DNA from 2 places in the Metabacillus indicus genome. Region 2 is predicted to be linked to the other one. Evidence: riboswitches for the same ligand, from Rfam matches in the RefSeq annotation. Region 2 holds a riboswitch; the other holds the start of a gene.
What was found. Region 2 has a riboswitch for cyclic di-AMP ahead of ACK1LH_RS17975 (dicarboxylate/amino acid:cation symporter). Riboswitches for the same ligand answer to the same signal wherever they lie in the genome.

Region 1 (13,811 bases), 800 kb from region 2:
TCCTTTTGGGACAAGGTCCTGGCACGTCACCCCGAGCAACCGTACCGGCTCTCCTGTCCAGTGCCTGTCAAAAATCTCTTTGGCGTGAGTGTACAGCTCTTCTTTTTCACCAAGCGGGTTATTGACTGTCCGACTGCGGGTAAATGTGCTCCGGTCTGAGTAGCGGATCGTAATAAAGATTTTTGTTCCGAGCACCTCTTTCCGCTTCATCCGCATGCTGACTGACTGGGAAAGGCGGTTCAGGGTATCATACAGGACGCGCACATCGCTTGAATCTTTGGAGAGAGTGGTTGAATTCCCTATGCTCTTAAAATCATTGATGCTGTCCGGGTTAACTTCTCTGCTGTCTATGCCGTTTGCCCGTTTTTTCAGCCGTTCACCGTTTATGCCCAGGAGCTGTTTCAATGAAATCGGATCGGCTTCAGCCAAATCTTTGATTGTTTTGACGCCGATGGTGAGAAGTTTTTCTGCCGTTTTTTCCCCCACTCCGTGCATCTCGCCTGCTGGAAGCGGCCACAGTGTCTCGTGAAGCTCCCTCTTTCTGAGGACGGTGATGCCGAGGGGCTTTTTCATATTGGAAGCCATCTTGGCCAGGAATTTATTCGGTGCAATGCCGATACTTGAAGGCAAAAGCAGTTCTTCGAGCAATCGCTGCTGAATCGTTTTTGCCACTTGAAGCGGATTGCCTTCCTTCAAATATTCCGTCAAATCCAAATACCCTTCATCTATAGAGACAGGCTCAACCAGATCCGTAAATTCTCTTAAAAGGTCAAACATCGCTCTGGATGCCTTCCGGTACCGGTCAAAATTCGGTTTCCTGACAATCAGTTCAGGGCAATGGCGCTTCGCCTGCCACAACGGCATGGTTGTTTTCACGCCTCTGGCCCTTGCCTCATAGCTGCACGTCACAACAATACCCTTCCGCTCTTCCACATTTCCGGCTATGGCGAGCGGCTTTCCCCTCAGTTCAGGCTCAAACGCCATCTCAACAGATGCGTAAAAACTGTTCATATCCACATGGAGAATGACCCTTGGACCGCTCTGCTGTTTCATGCCGTTCAACTTCTTTCCAAACTGTTATAGTGCCTCAATTTTATCACAGTCAGCAGATGAACCGCTAATGATGGGGGCGGAATTAGAAAAGCGCAAAAATTTGATCCTTTCTTACTTTTTATAAAACAATTGACAGATTCCCCTTATCACAAGTAAATTATATCTTGTGTGTTTTTACGGTCCGTTAAATTTCATAACAAGCTTAATCTATTCAGAGCGGGGGAATCATGCATTTGGTAAGGCTCTTACCTTGGGGTGAATCCGTAAATGGAAGGGAACTCTCAATCCCGAATCCGACAGTTAACCTCGTCTGCTTTATTGGGAGAAAGACTTTAATTGTGTATTAAAGACCTTTCTTACTTTAGATTGGTCTTTTTTTGTATTTTCAGAATTCTTACATCTCAGAGGAGGTTCTTCTATGAAAAAAATTCGTTTGGGACTGGCTTCCCAAATTTTTATTGGTTTGACTTTAGGTATTTTAGTAGGTGTTGTCTGGTTTAATGACCCCCGAGTTGCCGCAGTTTTGCAGCCGCTTGGAGATTTGTTTTTGCGTTTGATCAAAATGATTGTCATTCCGATTGTTATCTCTAGCCTGATCGTTGGAGTTGCAGGTGCTGGGAATGGAAAAAACGTTGGAAGACTCGGCGGAAAAACCATTCTTTATTTTGAAATCATTACAACTGTTGCGATTGTCCTCGGCGTATTGCTTGCAAACGTCTTTCAGCCGGGGCAAGGAGTTGACCTTGAATCTGCCCAAAAAACAGATATCCAGCAGTATGTCGATACATCTGAAGAACAAAGTGAAAAATCGGTTGCCGAAACGTTCCTTCATATCGTGCCGACGAACTTCTTTAAATCTGTCGTAGAAGGCGATATGCTTGCCATCATCTTTTTCTCCGTCCTCTTCGGACTTGGCGTAGCAGCCATCGGAGAACGGGGAAAGCCGGTCCTTCAGTTCTTTGACGGTGTTTCACACGCGATGTTCCACGTCGTCAACCTTGTGATGAAAGTGGCTCCTCTCGGCGTGTTCGCCCTGATTGGAGTAACCGTTTCGAAATTCGGAATTGACTCACTGCTTTCACTTGGAAAATTGGTTCTATTAGTATATGCTGCCCTGATTTTCTTCCTGATTGTAGTACTAGGGGCAGTTGCCAAATGGGCAGGCGTCAATATCTTTTCCCTGCTTCGCTACATTAAGGACGAGCTGCTGCTTGCGTTCAGTACATCAAGTTCTGAAACTGTCCTGCCCCGAATCATGGAAAAGCTTGAAAAGATGGGATGCCCTAAAGGAATTGTGTCCTTCGTCGTTCCTATTGGATACACTTTTAACCTTGACGGATCAGTCCTCTATCAGGCCATCGCTGCCTTGTTCCTTGCACAGGTTTACGGCATCGAACTGACAATCGTTCAGCAATTGACTCTGATTTTAGTCTTGATGGTTACGTCTAAAGGAATGGCTGCCGTTCCTGGAACATCCTTCGTCGTTCTGCTTGCCACTCTCGGAACAATCGGCATTCCGGCAGAAGGACTTGCCTTCATTGCAGGGGTGGACCGCATCATGGATATGGCCCGCACAGTTGTCAACCTTGTCGGCAATACCCTTGCTGCCATCGTGATGTCGAAATCCGAAGGCCAGTATAACCGGATTAAAGCGAATGAAGTCATGAAAGCAAGTGCATAAATAAGTTGAGCCCCCGGAAAATGTCCCGGGGGTTTTGTTAATTCTTATTGTACTTCTTGAATACATATGTAAGCACTCCTCCAACAATCCCGATCATGGCAGCAACCGGTGCAGAAAACACAAATCCGAATGCTATTGCAAATCCGACTCCGGCACCTACGGACGGGTCCTCGTTAGGATAAAGTTCTGCAAAGAGTGCCAGCCCCAGACAGATTAGAATAAATGATCCAATCTCTGTAATCAAAAACCCCTGAAAAAAATGTTTCATCTTATGCTCCTCATGATTTTATTGAAGTTCTCTCTCGTGAGAACATGGATTGTGTATTTGCTTACCCTCCACCCATCGATTTTCGGTATCAGAGGGTACGATTCACCACTTTGCTTACCCTCTCACATCGTTTCTCAGTTTGCGGGGGTACGATTCACTGCTTTGCTTACCCTCCCACATCGTTTCTCGGTTTCCGAGGGTACGATTCACCACTTTGCTTACCCTCCCACATCGTTTCTCAGTTTCCGAGGGTACGATTCACCACTTTGCTTACCCTCCACCCATCGTTTCTCAGTTTCCGAGGGTACGATTCACCACTTTGCTTACCCTCCCACATCGTTTCTCAGTTTCCGAGGGTACGATTCACCACTTTGCTTACCCTCGCAGTTCGTTTTTCGGTATCCGAGGGTACGATTCGTACATTTGCTTACCCTCCCACATCGTTTCTCAGTTTCCGAGGGTACGATTCACCACTTTGCTTACCCTCTCACATCGTTTCTCAGTTTCCGAGGGTACGATTCACTCTTTAAATGACTCTCTAATGCTGCTAGCCTCAAGCTTCCTTCCACGAATTCAAAAACACATCATCCCTTACAAGAATGATGTGCTCCGCTTGACCCTGATTACTTGCACTCTACTTTATCAAATCCAAACCGCTCCAGAAATTCATTGTAAGCTTCCATTCTGCCGAGGATTTTTCCTCTTTCCAGCTCTTCCATGTTCTCCTGGAGGAGTTTGCAGTTTTCTTCGGCTCTTGTTTTCACATATGATGCAATGGCACTTTCATTAAATGTATTCATTGTAATCACTCTCCTTATTATGGAAAATACCCATTGCAGGTTTAATACAAACACAGAGCCGAACATCGAAAAAGCCCTCCGTCCAAATGAACAGAGGGCTTGCTTGCTTTATTTCTTCCAGTTGTTCCGGATAAATTCTTCTCTTCCGGACTCTTCGCGCTCCTGCTTGTACTTTTCAGGGTTTTTCGCGTAGAATTTCTGATGGTATTCTTCTGCCGGATAAAATGGAGCGGCAGGAAGGATTTCAGTCACAACAGGTTTTTGAAAGCGTCCGCTTGCTTCAATTTCCTGCTTTGTTTTCTCAGCCTTCAGCTTTTGCTCTTCTGTGTGATAGAAAATGGCTGTGCGGTACTGGCTGCCGCGGTCAAAGAACTGGCCGCCGTCATCTGTCGGATCAATCTGCGGCCAATAGAGCTCAAGCAGGGTGTCATAGGAAAAAACATCCGGATCAAAGGTAATTTCGACCGCTTCCCTGTGTCCTGTATCACCTGTTTTGATTTGTTCATATGACGGATTATCAAGGTTTCCTCCCGTATAGCCCGAAACGACTTCAATAATGCCCGGCTGTTCGTCGAACGGCTTCACCATGCACCAAAAACAGCCGCCTGCAAATGTTGCCTTTTCTCTTCTTCCCATGATATGCACCTCTTTCTATGATGTAAAACAGCAGACACAATCCATGTGCCTGCCATCTTTTCACTTATTCGCTTTTAGCTACTTCTTTGATTATTGATACCACAAGTTCAGCTGTTTTGACAAGTTCTTCGATTGGCATCTTTTCATTTGTCGTGTGGATGTCTTCGTATCCGACAGCAAGGTTGACAGTCGGAATATCAAAGCCGGCAATCACGTTGGCGTCACTTCCGCCGCCGCTTGTCTGAAGCTCGCTTGTACGGCCGATGTTTGCTGCCGCGCGCTTTGCCACTTCTACAACGTGATCTCCTTCGCCAAACTTAAAGCCAGGATACATCACTTCGATTTCAACTTCTGCACGGCCTCCCATTTCAGCCGCCGCACTTTCGAACGCTTCTTTCATTTTAGCAGTTTGGGCTTCCATTTTTTCAGGAACGAGTGATCTCGCTTCAGCCAGGATATTCACTTGGTCGCACACAATGTTTGTTTGTGTGCCTCCTTCAAATCGGCCGATGTTTGCTGTTGTTTCATGGTCGATTCTTCCAAGCGGCATTTTCGCAATGGCTTTTGAAGCAATCGTAATCGCAGAAATGCCCTTTTCCGGTGCAACGCCTGCGTGGGCCGTTTTGCCGAAAATAGAAGCTCTCACTTTTGCCTGTGTCGGAGCAGCCACAATAATGGTTCCTACTTTTCCATCACTGTCGAGAGCATAACCGAATTTAGCCGTCACTTTAGAACCGTCCAACGCTTTTGCGCCTACAAGGCCGGACTCTTCTCCAACTGTGATGATAAATTCAATTTTCCCGTGAGCGATGTTGTTTTCTTTCAGCACACGAACTGCCTCAAGCATGGCTGATAATCCCGTTTTGTCATCTGCCCCAAGAATCGTTGTGCCGTCTGTTACAATGTATCCGTCTTTAATAGAAGGTTTAATTCCTTTTCCCGGAACGACTGTGTCCATATGGGATGTAAAATAAATCGGATCAATGCCGTCCTTTACAGCATCCAGCGTGCAGATCAGGTTGCCTGCTCCGTGTCCAGTAATACTTGTTGTATCATCTTCTTCAACGCGGACGCCAAGTGCTTCAAACTTTTCAGTCAGGACTTTGGCGATTTCTGTTTCGAATTTTGTTTCGGAATCAATTTGAACAAGCTCTAAAAATTCATTCACTAAACGTTCTTGATTAATCATTTTTGTTTCCTCCTAGGCTTAAAGCGGAATGTTTCCATGTTTTTTGGCAGGACGCTGTTCCTGCTTTGTACGCAGCATCTCAAGCGCCTGAATAAGCTTTATTCTTGTATCGCGGGGGTCAATTACGTCATCGACCATCCCCTGGCTTGCTGCCACGTAAGGATTGGCGAATTTTTCGCGGTACTCCTCAATTTTGGCTGCCCGCGTTTCTTCCGGGTTCTCGCTGTTTTCAATTTCTCTGGCAAAAATAATATTTGCAGCACCCTGAGGACCCATAACAGCAATCTCGGCATTCGGCCATGCAAAAACCAGATCCGCTCCGATCGACTTGCTGTTCAGCGCCACATACGCTCCGCCGTATGCTTTGCGGAGAATGACCGTAAGCTTTGGCACCGTTGCCTCTGAGTAGGCATATAAGATTTTTGCCCCGTGGCGGATAATTCCCCCGTGCTCCTGTTTAATTCCCGGGAAAAAGCCGGTCACATCTTCAAAAGTAATCAGCGGAATCTGGAATGAATCGCAGAAGCGAATGAATCTGGATGCTTTGTCAGATGAATCGATATCAAGCCCGCCGGCCATATATTTCGGCTGATTGCAGACAAGGCCCACAACTTCTCCTTTGATGCGCGCAAACCCGACAACAATGTTTTTGGCAAAGTCTTTTTGAACCTCGTAAAAAGATCCTGCATCTGCGACTTCCTCTATGACCACTCTGACGTCATAAGGCCTAAGGGCGTCAAACGGAATGCAGTCCGTCAGGTTCGGCCTGTAGTCAGACTCTTCTTCATGCGGCAGAACCGGCGTTTTTTCCTGGTTGTTCTGCGGCAAATATGTAAGTAGTTTTCGCACCTGGGAAAGCACTTCTTCCTCCGTCTGTCCGGAAAAATGGGCATTCCCGCTGATCGTATTATGTACTTTGGCCCCGCCCAGATCCTCTGAGCTGATTTTTTCTCCGGTCACGGTCTCAATGACCTTAGGTCCTGTTATGAACATCTGGCTTGTTTTTTCAACCATGAACACAAAATCGGTGATGGCCGGAGAATATACGGCTCCTCCTGCACATGGGCCGAGGATGACAGATATCTGCGGAATGACACCTGAATAGATGGTATTCCGGTAAAAAATCTGCCCGTAGCCATCTAATGATACCACACCTTCCTGAATCCTCGCACCTCCGGAGTCATTCAAGCCGACGAACGGCGTCCCGCTTTTTGCGGCAAGATCCATGACTGCAGCAATCTTCTTGGCGTGCATTTCGCCCAGGGCACCGCCAAAAACCGTGAAGTCCTGAGAGAACAAATAAATCGGACGTCCGTTCACTTTTCCGTAGCCGGTCACAACTCCGTCTCCCGGCCCTTTTTTCCCGCTCAGCCCGAAATCATTGCAGCGGTGCTCAATGAAAGGATTCATTTCAACAAACGTGCCTTCATCCACCAGAAGGTCTATTCTCTCCCGTGCAGTCAGCTTGCCCTTTTCGTGCTGTTTATCAATACGCTCATCCCCGCCGCCCATCTCAACTTCCCGTCTCCGGTCATACAGCTCGTTAATCTTCTCAAAGATATCAATGTTCATGAGATAGTTCCTCCTTTCTTTTCACATAGTTCAACCAGCACTCCATTTGCAGCCTTTGGATGCAGGAAAGCAATGGAGGCACCGCCTGCACCGTTTCTTGGAGTCTCATCTATCATTTTGATTCCGTGTTCTTTCAATTCGTGAATCCTCATTTTTATATCATCTACTGCCAAAGCCAAATGATGTATGCCTTCTCCGCGCTTTTCAATGAACCTGGCTACAGCACTTTCTTTTGAAACCGGCTCAAGCAGCTCAATTTTCGTTTCGCCTGCTTTCAGAAAAGCCACTTTGACTCCCTGTTCTTCTACCGTTTCCATTCCTTCAAGTTTTAACCCGAGTGTTTCCTGATAAAAAGGAAGCACCTCTTCAATTGAATGGACGGCTACCCCAATGTGATCGACCTTTTTGACCATTTCTTCCCCTCCTCATGATGAAAACGCTTAACATCGTGAACATGACATACTTCTTTGCCAATCGACGAAATTCCTTCTTTTTCGGGCAAAAATGTCCATCTTTGTTCATATCTCCTCCCTTGTCCGTACCTCCTATCCGCGTTAGAATAGAAGGACAAACCCTCTGAAATGGAGTGAACGAAATGTCTAAACGATTTCAAAAAGCCATTATCTATCTCATGCTCTTCGTCATGCTGGCAACAACGCTGTTGGCGGGGATGAGCATGTGGTTCTAATAGACGCCAAAAAAGGTGATTCCCTTCAGGAATCACCTTTTTTAATTGCTCCTTTTTCAGCTGCAATTTCTTCAAAGGACTTGCCGTTTTTAGTGATAAACACTTTGGTTCCAACCGGAATGTGCTCAAAGAGGATTTCGACTTCTTCGTTGTACATGCGCACGCAGCCCTGGGTGACGAAGGATCCGATGGAATCCTCGTTGTTTGTGCCGTGAATGCCGTATATTCGTCCATCTGTGTTTTCGGCGTCAAAGCCGATCCACCTTGTGCCGAGCGGATTTTTCGGATCTCCGCCGGGGATGTCTTTTTTCCGGTAATAGGGCTCTGCCGCCTTGACTGTGATCGTAAATTCTCCCTCAGGCGTCAGATTCTCGTTTTTTCCTGTTGCCACATCAAAGGTTTTAATAATTTGTCCGTTATCAATATAAGCAAGTTCGTTCGTCTGCTTATTGATGATGAGGTACGGATCGCCGACAGACGGATTTTCTCCGAGCGGCCAAAGCGGAGACAGGAACATTATGAGCAGGAACACCATTTTCAAAGTCTATCACCCTTTTTTGAATTAGGATGCTCCTGCAGGCTTCATTTCATTCTTGCGTGACATACCTTTAAATTGACTTTTTATCACAAGATATTGTTCCATCTCACGGACAAAATGCAAAAGCGCAGCCCGTGCCTCGAATTCTTCACGGGTTTCGGGAAGCGGCATTTCTTCGAACATCTCTCTCATCTCTGCAAGCTTTACAAGAAATTTGTGAGCGGTGTTGCCGGGATGGATCGCTTCCCTCACTTCACGGATAAAGTCCGCCACAATCTCCGCCTGATCGACGGTTACTTTAATCGAGGCAATGATCGGGAGGACCCTCTCAATGATTTCGAACTGTTTTTCCCTCATCTTAAAATAATGATAGTAGAGATTTTCATGTCTCATAAAATGGTTCTCTACATCTCTGAACGCGAGCGTTTTTGCTTCGTTGATGATGGCGGCTGTTTCTGTGATTTCCCTTCCGTCCCACGAACTGTCATGCGAAAGCAGATATTCCTCAATTTCAATGAAGATTTTCGAGAGGCGGTCTTCCACTTCCAGCTGATATTCTTTCAGCTTTTTATCTACACTCGGCATGTAAAGGTTCATGATAAGCGCTACCCCTATACCGGTAGCAATCAGCGCAATCTCATTTATGATCAGATCAAACGTAATATTGGCGGCAGTGTAGAGATGAAGGATGATGACCGAGCTTGTCACAATCCCTTCTTTGGCTTTTAAAAGAACGGTAACGGGAATGAAAAATAAGAGCAAAAGGCCGATGACAAATGGATGATAGCCGATTCCTTCGAAAAAGACAAAGGAAAATAAGATGGCGATTAGGCAGGCAAAAAAGCGTGCCCATGAGGTCTGAAGCGATTTTTTCTTCGTCACCTGGATGCATAGAATCGTCAGTATGCCGGCAGATGCAAAATTCTGCAGTCCGAAAAGCTCGGCAAGACTGATGGCAATGGCTGCACCAAGTGCTGTTTTGAGTGTGCGGTAACCAATTTTAAACATGCGTCTTCCCCTTGCGTTTCATGTGATATGAGGTTTCATATCCTTTTTCATACGTTGCCCAATTGCAGGCTTAAAGATAAAAACGAAAAAAGATGATCATGATGATCACCTTTTTCTAAGTAGCCATTATAGCATTTTTTCAAGGAATAGTTGAGCACGCTGTGTTTTCGGGTTTGAGAAGAAGTCTTTCGGAGCAGCGTCTTCTACAAGTCTTCCTTCATCAAGGAATAGCACTCTGTCAGCCACTTCTCTTGCAAAGCCCATTTCGTGCGTGACGATGGCCATCGTCATACCTGAGAAAGCAAGATTCTTCATGACCTCAAGAACTTCCTTGACCATTTCAGGGTCAAGTGCGGATGTCGGTTCATCGAACAGCATCACTTCCGGGTTCATCGCGAGTGCTCTTGCAATGGCAACACGCTGTTTCTGTCCTCCCGACAGACGGTTTGGATACTCATGCGCTTTTTCTGCGAGTCCGACTTTCTTAAGAAGTTCATGCCCCTGTTCCTCTGCTTCTTTTTTTGAAGTTCCTTTAACGGTAAGAGGTGCATACGTTAAATTCTCAAGAACCGTTTTATGAGGGAACAAGTGAAAGTGCTGAAACACCATTCCGACATTCTGGCGGACTTTGTTGATGTCTGTTTTCGGATTTGTAATATCCTGATCTTTAATGTAGATATGGCCGCTCGTCGGATCCTCAAGCCTGTTCATGCACCGTAAAAAGGTGGATTTCCCTGAACCGGACGGGCCGATGATGGCCACAACTTCTTTTTCTGCGATGTGTGTTGAGATGCCTTTGAGCACTTCTAATTTTCCGAATGATTTATGAAGGTTGTCCACTTTAATCACTGCGCGCCATTCTCCTTTCAACAAGTTTGCCAAGAACCGTTAAAATAATGACCATGACATAATAGATGAGGCCGGCAATTAAGATCGGCTCAAAATAGCGGTACGTCTGGCCTCCGACTATGTAGGAGCTTCTCATAATATCCTGTACTCCGATAATCGTCACGATGGCTGATTCTTTTGTAAGGGTGATAAATTCGTTCATTAAAGCAGGCAGAATGTTTTTGATCGCCTGAGGGAAAATAATGTCTTTCATCATTTTTGAATATGGAACGCCAAGAGCCATAGCCGCTTCACGCTGCCCTTTATCAATGGCCATGATGCCTGCTCTGATTACTTCAGAGATGTATGCTCCTGAGTTAAGAGCGAAGGTTGCGACTGCAGCCGGATATGGATCAATTTCAAAGCCCAGTATCTGAGGCGCACCGTAGTAAATGATCAATAATTGCAGGATAAGCGGTGTACCGCGGAAAATGGATGTGTATGCATCCGCAAACCACATCAGCGGCTTGATTCTGCTGATTTTAAAGAGAGCAAGAATGACAGCCAGTGTAAAACCGAGCAGTGCAGAAAGGCCGACAATCTTAAGTGTTACCGGAATCCCCTGTAGGATAAACGGTATCGAGGGCGCTATCGCCGGAAAATCCAGATTCATTGATTTCGACACTCCTTTCTCATGTTAAACAAAAAAACGTTCAACATTCGTGTGTTGAACGTTTTCCTGAATTGACTGCTTATTCTTCTCCGCCGAACCATTTCAAGACAAGCTTTTCAAGTTCGCCGTTTTCTTTCATTTCGTTCAGCACTTTGTTGAATTCCTCAGCATATTTGCTGTCTTTCGGGAATGCGATTGCTGAACCAGCTTCTTCTGTTTCACCGTCTTCAATGACTGTGCCTTCAAGCTCTTTGTCATTTTTGAAGTAGCCTTTTGCTACTGTGTCTTCAATAATTGCTGCATCAAAGCGGCCAGCTTTCATTTCCTGAATCAGTTCAGGGATTCTGTTGCGGTTTTCTACTTTGATGTTAACTGTTTCAGCGATTTCTTCTGCTTTGCCTTCTTGAATGGATGCAAGCTGAACACCGACTGTTTTGCCTTCAAGATCTTCAACGGACTTGATGCCGCTGCCCTTTTTAGTCACAATCATGTGCTTTGCCGTGTAATAAACATCTGAGAAATCTACGCTCTTTTTACGTTCTTCAGTAGGCGTCATTCCTGCAAGTACGAGATCAGCTTTGTTGGCTTGAAGCGCTGGGATCAATCCTGTGAAATCCATGTCCTGAACTTCAATTTCATAGCCAAGCTCTTTGCCGATTGCTTTTGCAAGATCGATGTCAAAACCGATAATTTCGCTTCCTTTTGCTGTGTCAATGTACTCAAATGGCGGATAATCGGCTGATGTTGCCATTTTTAGGACTTTTTTCTCCTCTTTGCCGGATGTTTCTGAAGAACCGCAGGCAGCAAGAACTCCAATCACCAAAATCGAAATCAAAAATAGTGCAAACTTCTTCATTTTACTTCCCCCTCGTTATTTTCTTAAAATTCTAAATTTAATAATATTATGTTCTATAGAATAATAATTTACAAGACTTTTTTCGCGAATAAATATCCGAATAAATGTATTTTAACACAGACTTATAAATATGCAATATATCTTTTAATAATTTATTTTTATGCAAGAATATTATAGTAAGAAAGAATGTTAAACTATGGAAAAATATGATTACGCAAAAAAAAACTGCCGCATAAGCGGCAGTTTAGATTTCTTCGCAATATTGGTCAAATGCTTCCTGAAGCTTTGCTACAACACTCATTGGGTCATGTCCTTCAATTTCGTGGCGCTCGACCATAGTCATGAGTTTTCCATCTTTTAGCAGGGCGAAAGATGGAGATGATGGCGGATAACCCGTAAAAAAGTCTCGGGCGTATGCAGTCGCTTCTTTGTCCTGTCCGGCAAAAACCGTTACAAGTCGGTCTGGACGTCTGTCATAATGCACAGAATGAGCAGCTGCCGGTCTGGCAATTCCTCCTGCACATCCGCAAACGGAATTAATCATAACAAGCGTTGTTCCTTCTTTTTTAAACGTTTCTTCAACGTCTTCAGGTGTTTTCAGCTCTGTATAGCCTGCAGCCGTAATCTCTTTTCGTGCCTGAGCCACGACATCGTTCATAAACATATTAAAATCAATATTCATTGGTTGCATCTCCTTTATACACACTATACATCTATTCTACCAGTAGATTTTGAAAAAAACTACCTAAATGCAAGACTCACCCTTCTAAAAAGGCCGTGATCAGCTCTTTGACGCTTCCAGAAACCGGGCGTTTTCCGCTGATGACCTCCTGTTCGAGGACAGGCATCGTTCCTTTAATCGATGGATGCTGAAAAAAGTGATGCTTAAGCTGTTCCTGAATCATCTCATAGAGCCACTCTTTTTGCTGAAGCTGTCTTCTTTTTTCAAACACGCCGCTTTTCATTGTTGTGTCCAGAAAAGCCGTGACAGTGTCCCATATTTCTTCGATTCCTTTTTCCTGAATGGCAGAAGCCGTGACAGCTTTTGTTTCCCATCCTCTTGTGTAGGATGTCAGAAAGTGAAGAATCTGATTATACTCATGCCTTGCTCTCTCTGCATTCTTTACGTTATCTCCATCCGCTTTATTGACGACAACCAGGTCCGGCAACTCCATGATTCCCTTTTTCATCGTCTGAAGCTCGTCACCTGCACCGGTAAGAACGAGGAGAAGGAAAAAATCGACCATTCCTCTGATCGCAAATTCCCCCTGGCCTACCCCCACTGTTTCGACCAGGATGACGTCATAGCCAGCCGCTTCGCAGACAATGATGGATTCTCTCGTTTTTCTTGTCACTCCCCCCAAGGTTCCGCCGGACGGGGAAGGGCGGATAAAGGCATCCGGATTTCTGGACAGCCGCTCCATTCTTGTTTTATCTCCAAGAATGCTGCCTTTGGACACCTTGCTGCTGGGGTCGACAGCAAGTACAGCTACCTTGTGGCCCTTTGCGCACAAATACGTTCCGAACGCATCTATGAACGTGCTCTTCCCGGCACCGGGTACGCCTGTAATCCCGATCCGGACGGACTTGCTTGTTGTCCGCTGCTGCAGCGCTTCAATCATCTCCTGAGCCGTTTCGAAATGCTTTTCAGCATTGCTTTCGACAAGCGTAATGGCTTGTGCAACCGCTGTTTTGTAACCGCTAATCACACCGTCTGCATACTCGTTTGCACTCTTTCCCGCTTCTCCTGCCTTTTTTCTTCGTTTAGGAGCATCGGTCATTCTTCTGCTGCCTCATAGCCAAGACGTTCATATACTTTTTCGAGCATGATTTTTGCAGCATTCGGAATCACCGTTCCGGGACCGAAAATAGCAGAAGCTCCGTTGCTGAGAAGAAATTCGTAATCCTGATACGGGATCACGCCGCCGACGATGACCATGATATCTTCTCTTCCCAAAGCCTTCAGCTCCTGAACAAGCTGCGGCAGAAGAGTTTTGTGCCCGGCTGCAAGCGAGCTCATT
Region 2 (9,603 bases):
ATGTGCTTACTGAACGCAGAAACAAAGCGAAGAATAAACTGCCGATGGAGCAGGAAACGCTGATTAATGCTCTTTCTGTTGATGGATATCATGCGTGGGGACAATTTTATGACACGCTCGTCTCAACAGTGAAAATTCCATTTAGAGAAGATGGAGAAATAAAAGAACTTTCAGTTGGCCAGGCAGCCAATAAATTCTCAAGCGGGGATCGTGAAGTCCGCAAGGCTGTATTTGAAGAGTGGGAAAAAGCATGGGGAAGCAAAGCGGATTTATTTGCACAGACGCTGAATCATCTTGCGGGCTTCAGGCTGAATGTCTACGAAAAGCGCGGCTGGAACGATGTGCTCAGCGAGCCGCTTGAAATCAACCGGATGAAGCGGGAAACGCTTGATGTGATGTGGAAGGTTATTTCTGAAAACAAGCAGTCTCTAGTGAAGTATTTAAAAAGAAAAGCAGAGCTTCTTGGGGTGGAAAAACTCAGCTGGTATGATCTTGATGCGCCGATCGGCGGCAAAGAGTCGAAGGTTTCCTACCAGGAGGGAGCAGAGTTTATTCTTGATCAGTTCTCAAACTTCGGGGAGGAGCTTACCTCTTTTACGAAAAAAGCCTTTGAAGACCGCTGGATTGAAGCTGAAGACAGACAGGGAAAGGCGCCGGGCGGATTTTGCACAAGCTTTCCGGAAAGCGATCAGTCCCGCATTTTTATGACGTTCTCAGGGACGCCTTCTAACATTGCAACTCTTGCCCATGAGCTTGGTCATGCGTTTCACCAGCATGCAATGGCAGGCGTTCATCCGCTGAACCGCAGCTATGCGATGAATGTGGCGGAAACGGCTTCGACTTTTGCCGAGATGATTGTGGCGGATGCTTCAGTGAAAAAAGCAAAAACGGAAGAAGAGCGCCTTGTTCTGCTTGAAGATAAAGTTCAGCGCAGTGTGGCGCTTCTGATGAACATACATGGCCGCTTTATTTTCGAAAATGCGTTCTATGAAGAGCGTAAAAAAGGAATGGTGAGTGCCGAGAGAATCAGCGAGCTGATGGAAGACGCTCAGAAAGAAGCCTATTGTGATTCATTAGGCGAGTATCACCCGCACTTCTGGGCATCAAAGCTCCACTTTCATATTACGGGCGTTCCATTCTATAACTTCCCGTATACATTCGGTTACTTGTTCTCGCTTGGAATCTATGCAAAAGCGCTTGAGGAAGGAGCTGCTTTTGAGCAGAAATACATTGCCTTGCTTAAAGATACAGGCTCGATGCAGGTTGAAGATCTTGCCATGAAGCATCTTGGCGCTGATCTGACAAAAGAGGATTTCTGGAAAGACGCAGTGGCTCTTATAGTTCAGGATGCAGAGGAGTTTCTTGAGGCAGTAAAATAATTATAAGATACTGCACCCTTAAGCTATTTGAAGGGGTGCAGTTTTTTTGTTTAAAACTTATTGATTCATGATGATCCATCTGTCGATTGTATTAACAATAAGGTCCTGCTGAATATAAACGTTGATGTCCGCTTCATTATCGCCTTTTTGATTGCCGTAAATGCCGAACTGCGCATGATTTCCGCCTTTAATTTGATAGAAAAATGTATCCTCTGAAAGCAGGTGTTTTTTCTCCCTGATATCATCAAGAGTGGCCAAACCGTCTTTCTCTCCGTAAATTGTCAAAATCGGAAAATCAGTCCCGGAAAAATCACTGGAATCTGTGGGATAGGCAGCCATAAGGAACAGTCCTTTTATTGTATCCTGGTGGTCATAGGCATAGATCGATGCTGAAGCTCCCCCAAGTGAGTGCCCTCCCAGATACCATTTTGTGATTTCCGGATTGTCTTTAATTACATTCCCGGCTTTATTGATGCCGGCAATCGCCAGGTTAAAAGGCATTTTGACAATCGCCGCTGTATATCCCCGCTGAGCAAGCTGCTCGGCAAGATAGGCGTAAGCTTCAGGCTCGACCTTTGCTCCGGGATAAAAAATAATGCCCGTATTTGTCTTCTGATTCACCGGTTCAAAAAGCAAATAGCCGTCTGCTGTGTTTTCCTTTTGAATATTGGTCGAGTTGTAAAGGTCTTCAGTTGCTTTATATGTCTGCTGTGACCATATGAAAAAGCCTGCAAACGCAAGTACAAGTACTGCCACGGCTATCAGAAAAAAATTTTTGATCCATCTTTTCATGGGAAAACTCCTTAATTTATCGCGATTTCTGCTAAATTTTATGCTTAAATCCAACTAAAGGCAAATTTTGATGTTTGCCAAAAGACAAACTATTATTTAGAATAGTAGTATAACTTAATAAATATACGCTTAATCCTTAACAGGAGCGGGGGACCCGAGTAAGTGCGCATGCACTGGGGGTGAATCCTTGTAGTTTTGAGGTAGGACAGCTCTTCGTCCGAATCCGACAGCTAACCTCGCTTGCGCTGGAGAGACTCAACTGTGAAAAGTCATAATTATTCAAATTGACGAATGCAAACCATGGGTTCCTCCTGTGGTTTTTTTGTATTTTTTAAAAAACTCTCACAATCATGTTTCTCCATCCCGTTAAACTGGGAATAAATAACTAGCTTTTTATTATTCTATTTTACGGAGGTTGTCTATGAAACTAGCAACGAAAATCATCATTGGTCTCATTCTGGGTGCAATTGTAGGATTAATCCTCAATATTACCGCCCCGGATTTATTTAAGCAGCTGGATACATTCCTGTTTACGCCGCTTGGAAAAATCTTCTTGAACTTAATTAACATGCTTGTTGTGCCGATTGTCTTCTTCTCTATTACTCTTGGGGTAGCCGGGCTCGGTGATCCGAAGAAGCTTGGGAGAATCGGTGTTAAAACTGTAACATTCTTTCTTGGAACAACCGCACTCGCCATTGTCATCGGACTGGTTCTTGCCCTTACGATTCAGCCGGGGAACTTCGGGGAATTTGATACATCTTCTGCAGAGTACGAAGCGAAGGAAGCCCCTTCTGTAGCGGAAACACTGCTGAACATGATTCCAACAAACCCTGTTAAGGCTTTTGCTGACGGCAATATGCTTCAGATTATCGTTTTCTCAATCTTTGTAGGTCTTGGTATTACATTCCTTGGTAAAAAGGCAAGTGCTTTGCTGAGATTTGTTGAGCAGGGCAATGACTTAATGATGTACCTTGTCAATCTTGTAATGAAATTCGCTCCATACGGCACATTTGGTTTAATCGCAGCGGCAGTCGGCAGCCAGGGACTCGATGCTCTGAAGGCAATGGGTCTCTACATGGGAGTCGTTATTCTTGCCCTTGTGATTCATGCCGTTGTCACATATGGATCGGCCATCTTCTTCCTTGCAAAACAAAGTCCGGTGGCATTTTTCAAAAACTTCTCGCCGGCAATGGCAGTTGCCTTCAGTACGTCAAGCAGTAATGCAACACTTCCTGTATCTATGGAAACAGCCCAAAAACGCCTGAAAGTTCCTGAGCCGATCTCAAGCTTCGTTCAACCGCTTGGCGCAACAATCAACATGGATGGAACAGCAATCATGCAAGGTGTAGCGACAATCTTTATTGCGCAGGTTTACGGTATCGACCTTACAATCACTCAAATGATTACGGTCGTTCTGACAGCTGTTCTTGCATCAATCGGTACTGCCGGTGTGCCGGGAGTAGGACTAATCCTGCTTGCCATGGTACTGAACTCTGTCGGTCTTCCAGTAGCGGGTATCGCCTTGATCATCGGTATTGACCGTCTTCTTGATATGGCGCGTACAGCCGTTAACATCACTGGAGATGCAGCATGTGCTGTTATTGTTGCTGAAACGGAAAAGAAACATGGAGAATATAAGATTCCTGAAATTGATGAGAAAATGGTTTAATACAGAAAGCGGCCTTTGGGGCCGCTTTTTGTGTATGCTTTTTTAGCCCGCTTGCACAAATTATGCACATTTTTCTGGTATGGTAAAAGAAATAAGAATAATAAGGGGATTCACCGTGAACAAGCTTGCCATTAAAATTGGATTATTGTTTTTTATCATTATCTTAATAGTAGAGACCTGTCTTTTTCTCTTTTTATACAGAAATCTTGTAAATACACGTGTAGAAGAAGAGCTGACTGCCCTGCAAATCAGGGGGGACAGCCATCGTGATGTCCTTGAGAAACACGGGGATGAAACAACAATGGAGCATGTGGTTCTCATGGAATCTGAGGCTGATACGGACGTTTTGCTGACAGCAGCGGATAAAACCGTTCTCTATGGATCTGCTGATCTCAATTCTGATATGGAAAAGGCATTAATGGAACCTTCGGCATCGGGGGAAGACTGGAAAAACAGTCCTTATATATGGACGGCAAGCCCCGTCCGCGACGGGGAAAAGGTAAAAGGATATGTCTATATGTTTAAAGGGACAGATTCCATCCAATCCATGATCTCAAGGCTGAACGACCATTTCCTTTTTATCGGCACTGTTTCTGTGCTGCTGACGATTATAGCCGTTTTCTTTTTATCAAGAATTGTGACAAAGCCCATGCTCAAGATGAAAGAGGCAACGGAGCGGTTAAGTGCAGGGGATTTTACGGTTAAGCTGCAAATGCACAGAAACGATGAGCTTGGCGAGCTTGGTGCCTCCATTCAAAAGCTGGCAAGTGATCTTGAGCACCTGAAACAGGAAAGAAACGAATTTTTGGCAAGCATTGCTCATGAATTGCGTACCCCCCTCACGTATATTAAGGGATATGCTGATGTGGCAAAAAGACCGGAGCTTCCTCCTGCTGAGCGATCGAACTATTTGACAATATTAAGCGAGCAAACATCCAGCCTGTCAAGATTAGTGGAGGATCTGTTCGAACTGGCAAGAATGGATCAGCTGTCCTTTCACATTGAAAAAGAGAAAACGGAGATACGGTCATTCCTCCGAAAAACAGTTGAACAGGTTCAGGCCGTTCTGGCAGACAAAAAAATGGAGGTTGTAGAGGACTTTCCGGAAGATAAGGTCTATCTTTTTATTGACCTGGCAAGGTTTGAGCAAGTTACTTTGAATATTTTAGACAACGCCATCCGCTATTCGGAGGAGAATTCAGCCATTACAGTCAAAGTCCGGGAAGAGCATCATTCCGTGAAGATTGCCTTTTCTGATGAGGGGATCGGGATACCTGAGAAAGACCTGCCGCATGTCTTTGACAGGCTCTACAGAGTAGACAAGTCGAGGTCGCGCCACAGCGGAGGGACAGGTCTTGGTTTGGCCATCGTAAAAGAAATTGTGGAGGCTGCGGGAGGCACAGTCCGTGCAGAGAGCAGTCTTGGAAAAGGAACTTCTATTATCATTGAGTTTCAAAAGGAGTCAAAAGCATGAAAAAAATACTTTTGATAGATGATGAACAGCTGATGCTTAATCTGCTGGAGCTTTATCTTGTGCCTGCAGGCTATTCCTGCGTGAAAAGCACCGACGGCAATGAAGCGGCAGACTTGATCGCAAGTGAAAACCCTGCTCTGGTGATTTTAGATATCATGATGCCGGATAAAAGCGGTTTTGAGATCTGCAGGGAGATCAGGCTGTTTTCAGATATTCCGATTATTATGGTCACCGCCCGGGATCATAAGGCGGATATTGTAAAAGGACTCAGGGCCGGTGCGGATGACTATCTGACGAAACCGTTTGATGAATCCGAATTGCTTGCAAGAATTGAAGCCATTCTAAGAAGAACGCGAAACAACCCTGCAATTGAATTCAGGGGATTAAAGTGGGATGAAAATAAGCAGGAAGCTGTTTACCGAGAGAAAACAATTCCTTTTACCCCAAAAGAATTTCGACTGGCCGGTCTTTTTCTGCAAAACCGGAACAGGGTGTTTGACCGGGACCACCTGATTACGGCAGTATGGGGATATGAGGCAGATACAGACGGCAGAACGGTCGATTCTCACGTGAGACATATCCGGGACAAACTTAGAAAAACAGGCTTTCCGGTTGAAGAACACCTTCAAACGGTATGGGGTGCAGGCTACAAGTGGACAGACGAAAAAAAATAGGCGGTTTTTTCCTTTACATAGGGTAGGGGGGTATGGTAAATTTAAATCAAGGAGGTGCATGACATGGTTGATCACGCAAATGAACCTGAAAGCTGTCATGTTCCAGGAACAGACCGAAAGAGCCATCATTCGGAAACAACTAAAAAGAATTTAGTGACACGGCTGAACAGAATAGAAGGCCAGATTCGGGGAGTAAAAGGGCTGATTGATAAGGATACCTATTGTGATGATGTTCTGACTCAAATAGCTGCTGTACAATCTGCCCTGAATTCCGTCAGCAAAATTCTTCTTGAAGGCCACATGAAAAGCTGTCTGGTCGAACGCATCCAGGATGGTGATCTTGAAGTCATCGATGAAGTACTTGTAACTGTTAAACGTCTAATGAAATAAAACAAAAGGGGAGATACAATATGGAAAACGCAACATTGAATGTACAGGGAATGTCATGCAACCATTGTGTGAAAGCAGTAGAAGGCGGCGTGGGTGAACTAAACGGTGTCACATCAGTAAAAGTCAATCTTAACGAAGGCACAGTAGCTGTCGAGTACAACCCGGAAAAAGTGAACCTGGCTGCCATCAAAGAAGCTATTGATGATCAGGGGTATGAGGTGGAATAAAACGAAAAGCGGAATCGCCTTGGTCAGCTCCGAAGGGCAGAAAAGGATCCGCCGGAAAAAGCCGGGTTTGCTTTTTTTGGCGGAGCCGTTCTGGCCGAGGAGTTAGGCGATGGAGCTGGACAATGAGAAAAGCGCAATCGCTTTATTTTAACCAGAGAAACCGTGCTAAACCGCACGTTTTCTTTTTTAGAAATATATACCCCTATGTGGTATATGGAGGGACTCTAAATGAGCAATCTCAAAGAAACCAATTTTCAAATAACCGGAATGACGTGTGCAGCCTGTTCAAACAGAATTGAAAGAGGCCTGAATAAGATTGAGGGAGTTGAGCAGGCAACAGTGAACCTCGCTCTCGAGAAAGCTTCCGTCACATTCGATCAGGGAAAAACGAACAGCGCAGCCATTCATCAAAAGGTAGAGGATCTGGGATACGGAGTCAGTCTTGAAAAAGCTGAATTCAGTATTAGCGGAATGACGTGTGCAGCTTGTTCGGCAAGAATTGAAAAAGGACTGAACAAGCTCGAAGGCGTATCAAAAGCAACCGTTAACTTAGCTCTTGAAACAGGTTCGGTTGAATACAGCCCTTCTGTTATTACACCTCAGGATATGATCAAGCGGATTGAAAAACTGGGGTATGGAGCAAGTGTCAAAGCAGAGAAGGGCCATGAAGATACAGCAGACCGCAAGCAAAAAGAGATTGGGAAGCAGCAGAGAAAATTTATATTATCGGCCATCCTTTCAATTCCCCTGCTCTGGTCAATGGTCGGTCATTTCTCCTTCACCTCATGGATGTATGTGCCGGAACTGTTTATGAATCCCTGGTTTCAGCTGATTCTCGCAACTCCGGTTCAATTTATAATTGGAGGCCAGTTTTACATTGGCGCCTACAAAGCACTTAAAAATAAGAGTGCCAACATGGACGTTCTTGTTGCACTTGGAACATCAGCTGCCTATTTCTACAGTCTCTATTTGACAATAGAGTCCATCGGGCATGCCGGTCATATGCCGGAGCTGTATTTTGAAACGAGTGCTGTGCTGATTACCCTGATTCTGCTCGGAAAGCTGTTTGAGGTTAAAGCAAAAGGAAGATCGTCAGAAGCCATAAAAAAACTGATGGGACTTCAGGCAAAAACAGCAAGGGTGATCAGGAACGGCACCGAACTTGAGGTGCCTCTTGAAGAAGTTGCAGCAGGAGACACCGTGTTAATTAAACCGGGAGAAAAAGTGCCGGTTGATGGTGAAATTATAGAGGGGATCTCAGCATTTGATGAATCCATGCTGACAGGTGAAAGCATTCCTGCCGATAAATCACCTGGTGATCAAGTCTATGGAGCAACCATTAATAAAAATGGCTTCGTTAAGGTGAAAGCAACGAAAGTCGGCAAGGATTCAGCGCTTGCACAAATCATTAAAGTGGTTGAGCAGGCACAAACGTCAAAAGCGCCGATTCAGCGTCTCGCTGATCAAATTTCAGGCATATTCGTTCCGATCGTTGTCGGGATTGCCGTTCTAACGTTCCTGATTTGGATCTTATGGGTTGACCAGGGAAACTTTGCAGGAGCGCTTGAAAAAATGATTGCGGTGCTTGTCATCGCATGTCCATGTGCACTGGGCCTTGCTACGCCTACCTCCATCATGGCAGGTTCCGGGCGCGCTGCTGAAGCGGGTATTCTTTTTAAAGGCGGAGAACACCTGGAGACGGCACACCTTGTGGATACGGTTGTTTTAGATAAAACCGGTACTGTGACAAAAGGGGAACCGGAATTAACGGATGTGATTCTCTATGGTGACCGTGATGAAGAGACTGTCCTGAAGCTGGTCGCTGCAGCAGAAAATCAGTCTGAGCATCCTCTCGCCCAGGCCATTGTCGCCGGAGCAAGAGAGAAAGGCGTCGAGCTCGCAGAAGCAAGCAAGTTTGAAGCTGTACCTGGCTTTGGTATTAAAGCTGAGGCAGCAGGCCATGAAGTGCTGATTGGCACCATACGCCTTATGGATAAATACGGAGTTGACGCGCAAGCAGCTCTTTCAGAAAAAGAACGCCTGGAAGCTGACGGGAAAACGGCTATGCTTGCAGCAATTGACGGAGAACTGGCGGGCTTGATCGCTGTAGCGGATACGATTAAAGAGACATCTAAAGCAGCGGTTGAACGCTTAAAGCAGATGGGACTCGACGTCATCATGATGACCGGCGACAACGAACGGACAGCGCAGGCAATCGCAAAAGCTGCGGGCATTGAGCATGTCATTGCTGAAGTGCTTCCTGAAGGAAAAGCAGAAGAAGTGATAAACCTTCAGAAGGCCGGGAAAAAAGTGGCGATGGTTGGGGACGGCATTAACGATGCTCCCGCCCTTGCTGCTGCAGACACAGGCATGGCAATCGGCACAGGAACGGACATCGCCATGGAAGCGGCAGATATTACGCTGATGAGAGGCGATTTAAACAGCATTGCGGATGCCATCTACATGAGCAAGCTGACCATCCGCAACATTAAGCAGAACCTCTTTTGGGCTTTTGGGTATAATACGCTTGGCATTCCAGTGGCAGCGGCAGGGCTGCTTGCACCATGGCTTGCCGGAGCAGCCATGGCCTTCAGTTCCGTATCAGTCGTACTGAATGCCTTGAGATTGCAGCGTGCAAAATTATAAAGAGATCGAAACCAGGTCTGCTGCGGCGGCCTGGTTTTTTTGATGCAGTGATTGCCTGCTGTAAATGATGGGGATCCGGCTCTGAATTGACCTCGGATTGTTAGATGCTTGTTTTGGATTGTTAGACCCGGTATTTCGCTTATTAGCAAGGCAGTTTGGACTGTTAGACTCTGACTTTGGATCGTTAGCCGGACTGGAGCCCTCTGAGATGACCTCTTTTTCTAGCGGAACGCTGAACTCGGTCACAAGGTTTCTAGAAAAGAGGTATTCTGGCCTTTTATTCGCTGTATGATTGTTGATTTTACGGAGATTTGGTTCTAAAACTGAGCTGGATCGTTAGCCAGGCAGAAGC

Region 1: it holds a riboswitch for cyclic di-AMP, as region 2 does, so the genes downstream of both, ACK1LH_RS13825 (cation:dicarboxylate symporter family transporter) here and ACK1LH_RS17975 (dicarboxylate/amino acid:cation symporter) in region 2, are expected to answer to the same signal.

The regions. Positions count from the first base shown of each region.
Region 1 covers NZ_CP176757.1:2,694,315-2,708,125, forward strand. The annotation lists gene ACK1LH_RS13820 (DNA polymerase IV) at 1-1,053, opposite strand, end outside; cyclic di-AMP (ydaO/yuaA leader) riboswitch at 1,243-1,383, shown strand; gene ACK1LH_RS13825 (cation:dicarboxylate symporter family transporter) at 1,472-2,734, shown strand; gene ACK1LH_RS13830 (hypothetical protein) at 2,772-3,002, opposite strand; gene ACK1LH_RS13835 (hypothetical protein) at 3,626-3,802, opposite strand; gene msrA (peptide-methionine (S)-S-oxide reductase MsrA) at 3,911-4,438, opposite strand; gene ACK1LH_RS13845 (M20/M25/M40 family metallo-hydrolase) at 4,503-5,627, opposite strand; gene ACK1LH_RS13850 (acyl-CoA carboxylase subunit beta) at 5,646-7,193, opposite strand; gene mce (methylmalonyl-CoA epimerase) at 7,196-7,612, opposite strand; gene prli42 (stressosome-associated protein Prli42) at 7,795-7,887, shown strand; gene ACK1LH_RS13865 (L,D-transpeptidase) at 7,913-8,422, opposite strand; gene ACK1LH_RS13870 (aromatic acid exporter family protein) at 8,450-9,433, opposite strand; gene ACK1LH_RS13875 (amino acid ABC transporter ATP-binding protein) at 9,560-10,282, opposite strand; gene ACK1LH_RS13880 (amino acid ABC transporter permease) at 10,275-10,934, opposite strand; gene ACK1LH_RS13885 (transporter substrate-binding domain-containing protein) at 11,014-11,790, opposite strand; gene ACK1LH_RS13890 (BrxA/BrxB family bacilliredoxin) at 12,035-12,472, opposite strand; gene meaB (methylmalonyl Co-A mutase-associated GTPase MeaB) at 12,549-13,571, opposite strand; gene scpA (methylmalonyl-CoA mutase) at 13,568-13,811, opposite strand, start outside.
Region 2 covers NZ_CP176757.1:3,497,177-3,506,779, reverse strand. The annotation lists gene ACK1LH_RS17985 (M3 family oligoendopeptidase) at 1-1,379, shown strand, start outside; gene ACK1LH_RS17980 (alpha/beta fold hydrolase) at 1,437-2,171, opposite strand; cyclic di-AMP (ydaO/yuaA leader) riboswitch at 2,288-2,431, shown strand; gene ACK1LH_RS17975 (dicarboxylate/amino acid:cation symporter) at 2,593-3,840, shown strand; gene ACK1LH_RS17970 (sensor histidine kinase) at 3,956-5,314, shown strand; gene ACK1LH_RS17965 (response regulator transcription factor) at 5,311-5,988, shown strand; gene ACK1LH_RS17960 (metal-sensitive transcriptional regulator) at 6,052-6,378, shown strand; gene copZ (copper chaperone CopZ) at 6,399-6,605, shown strand; gene ACK1LH_RS17950 (heavy metal translocating P-type ATPase) at 6,834-9,251, shown strand.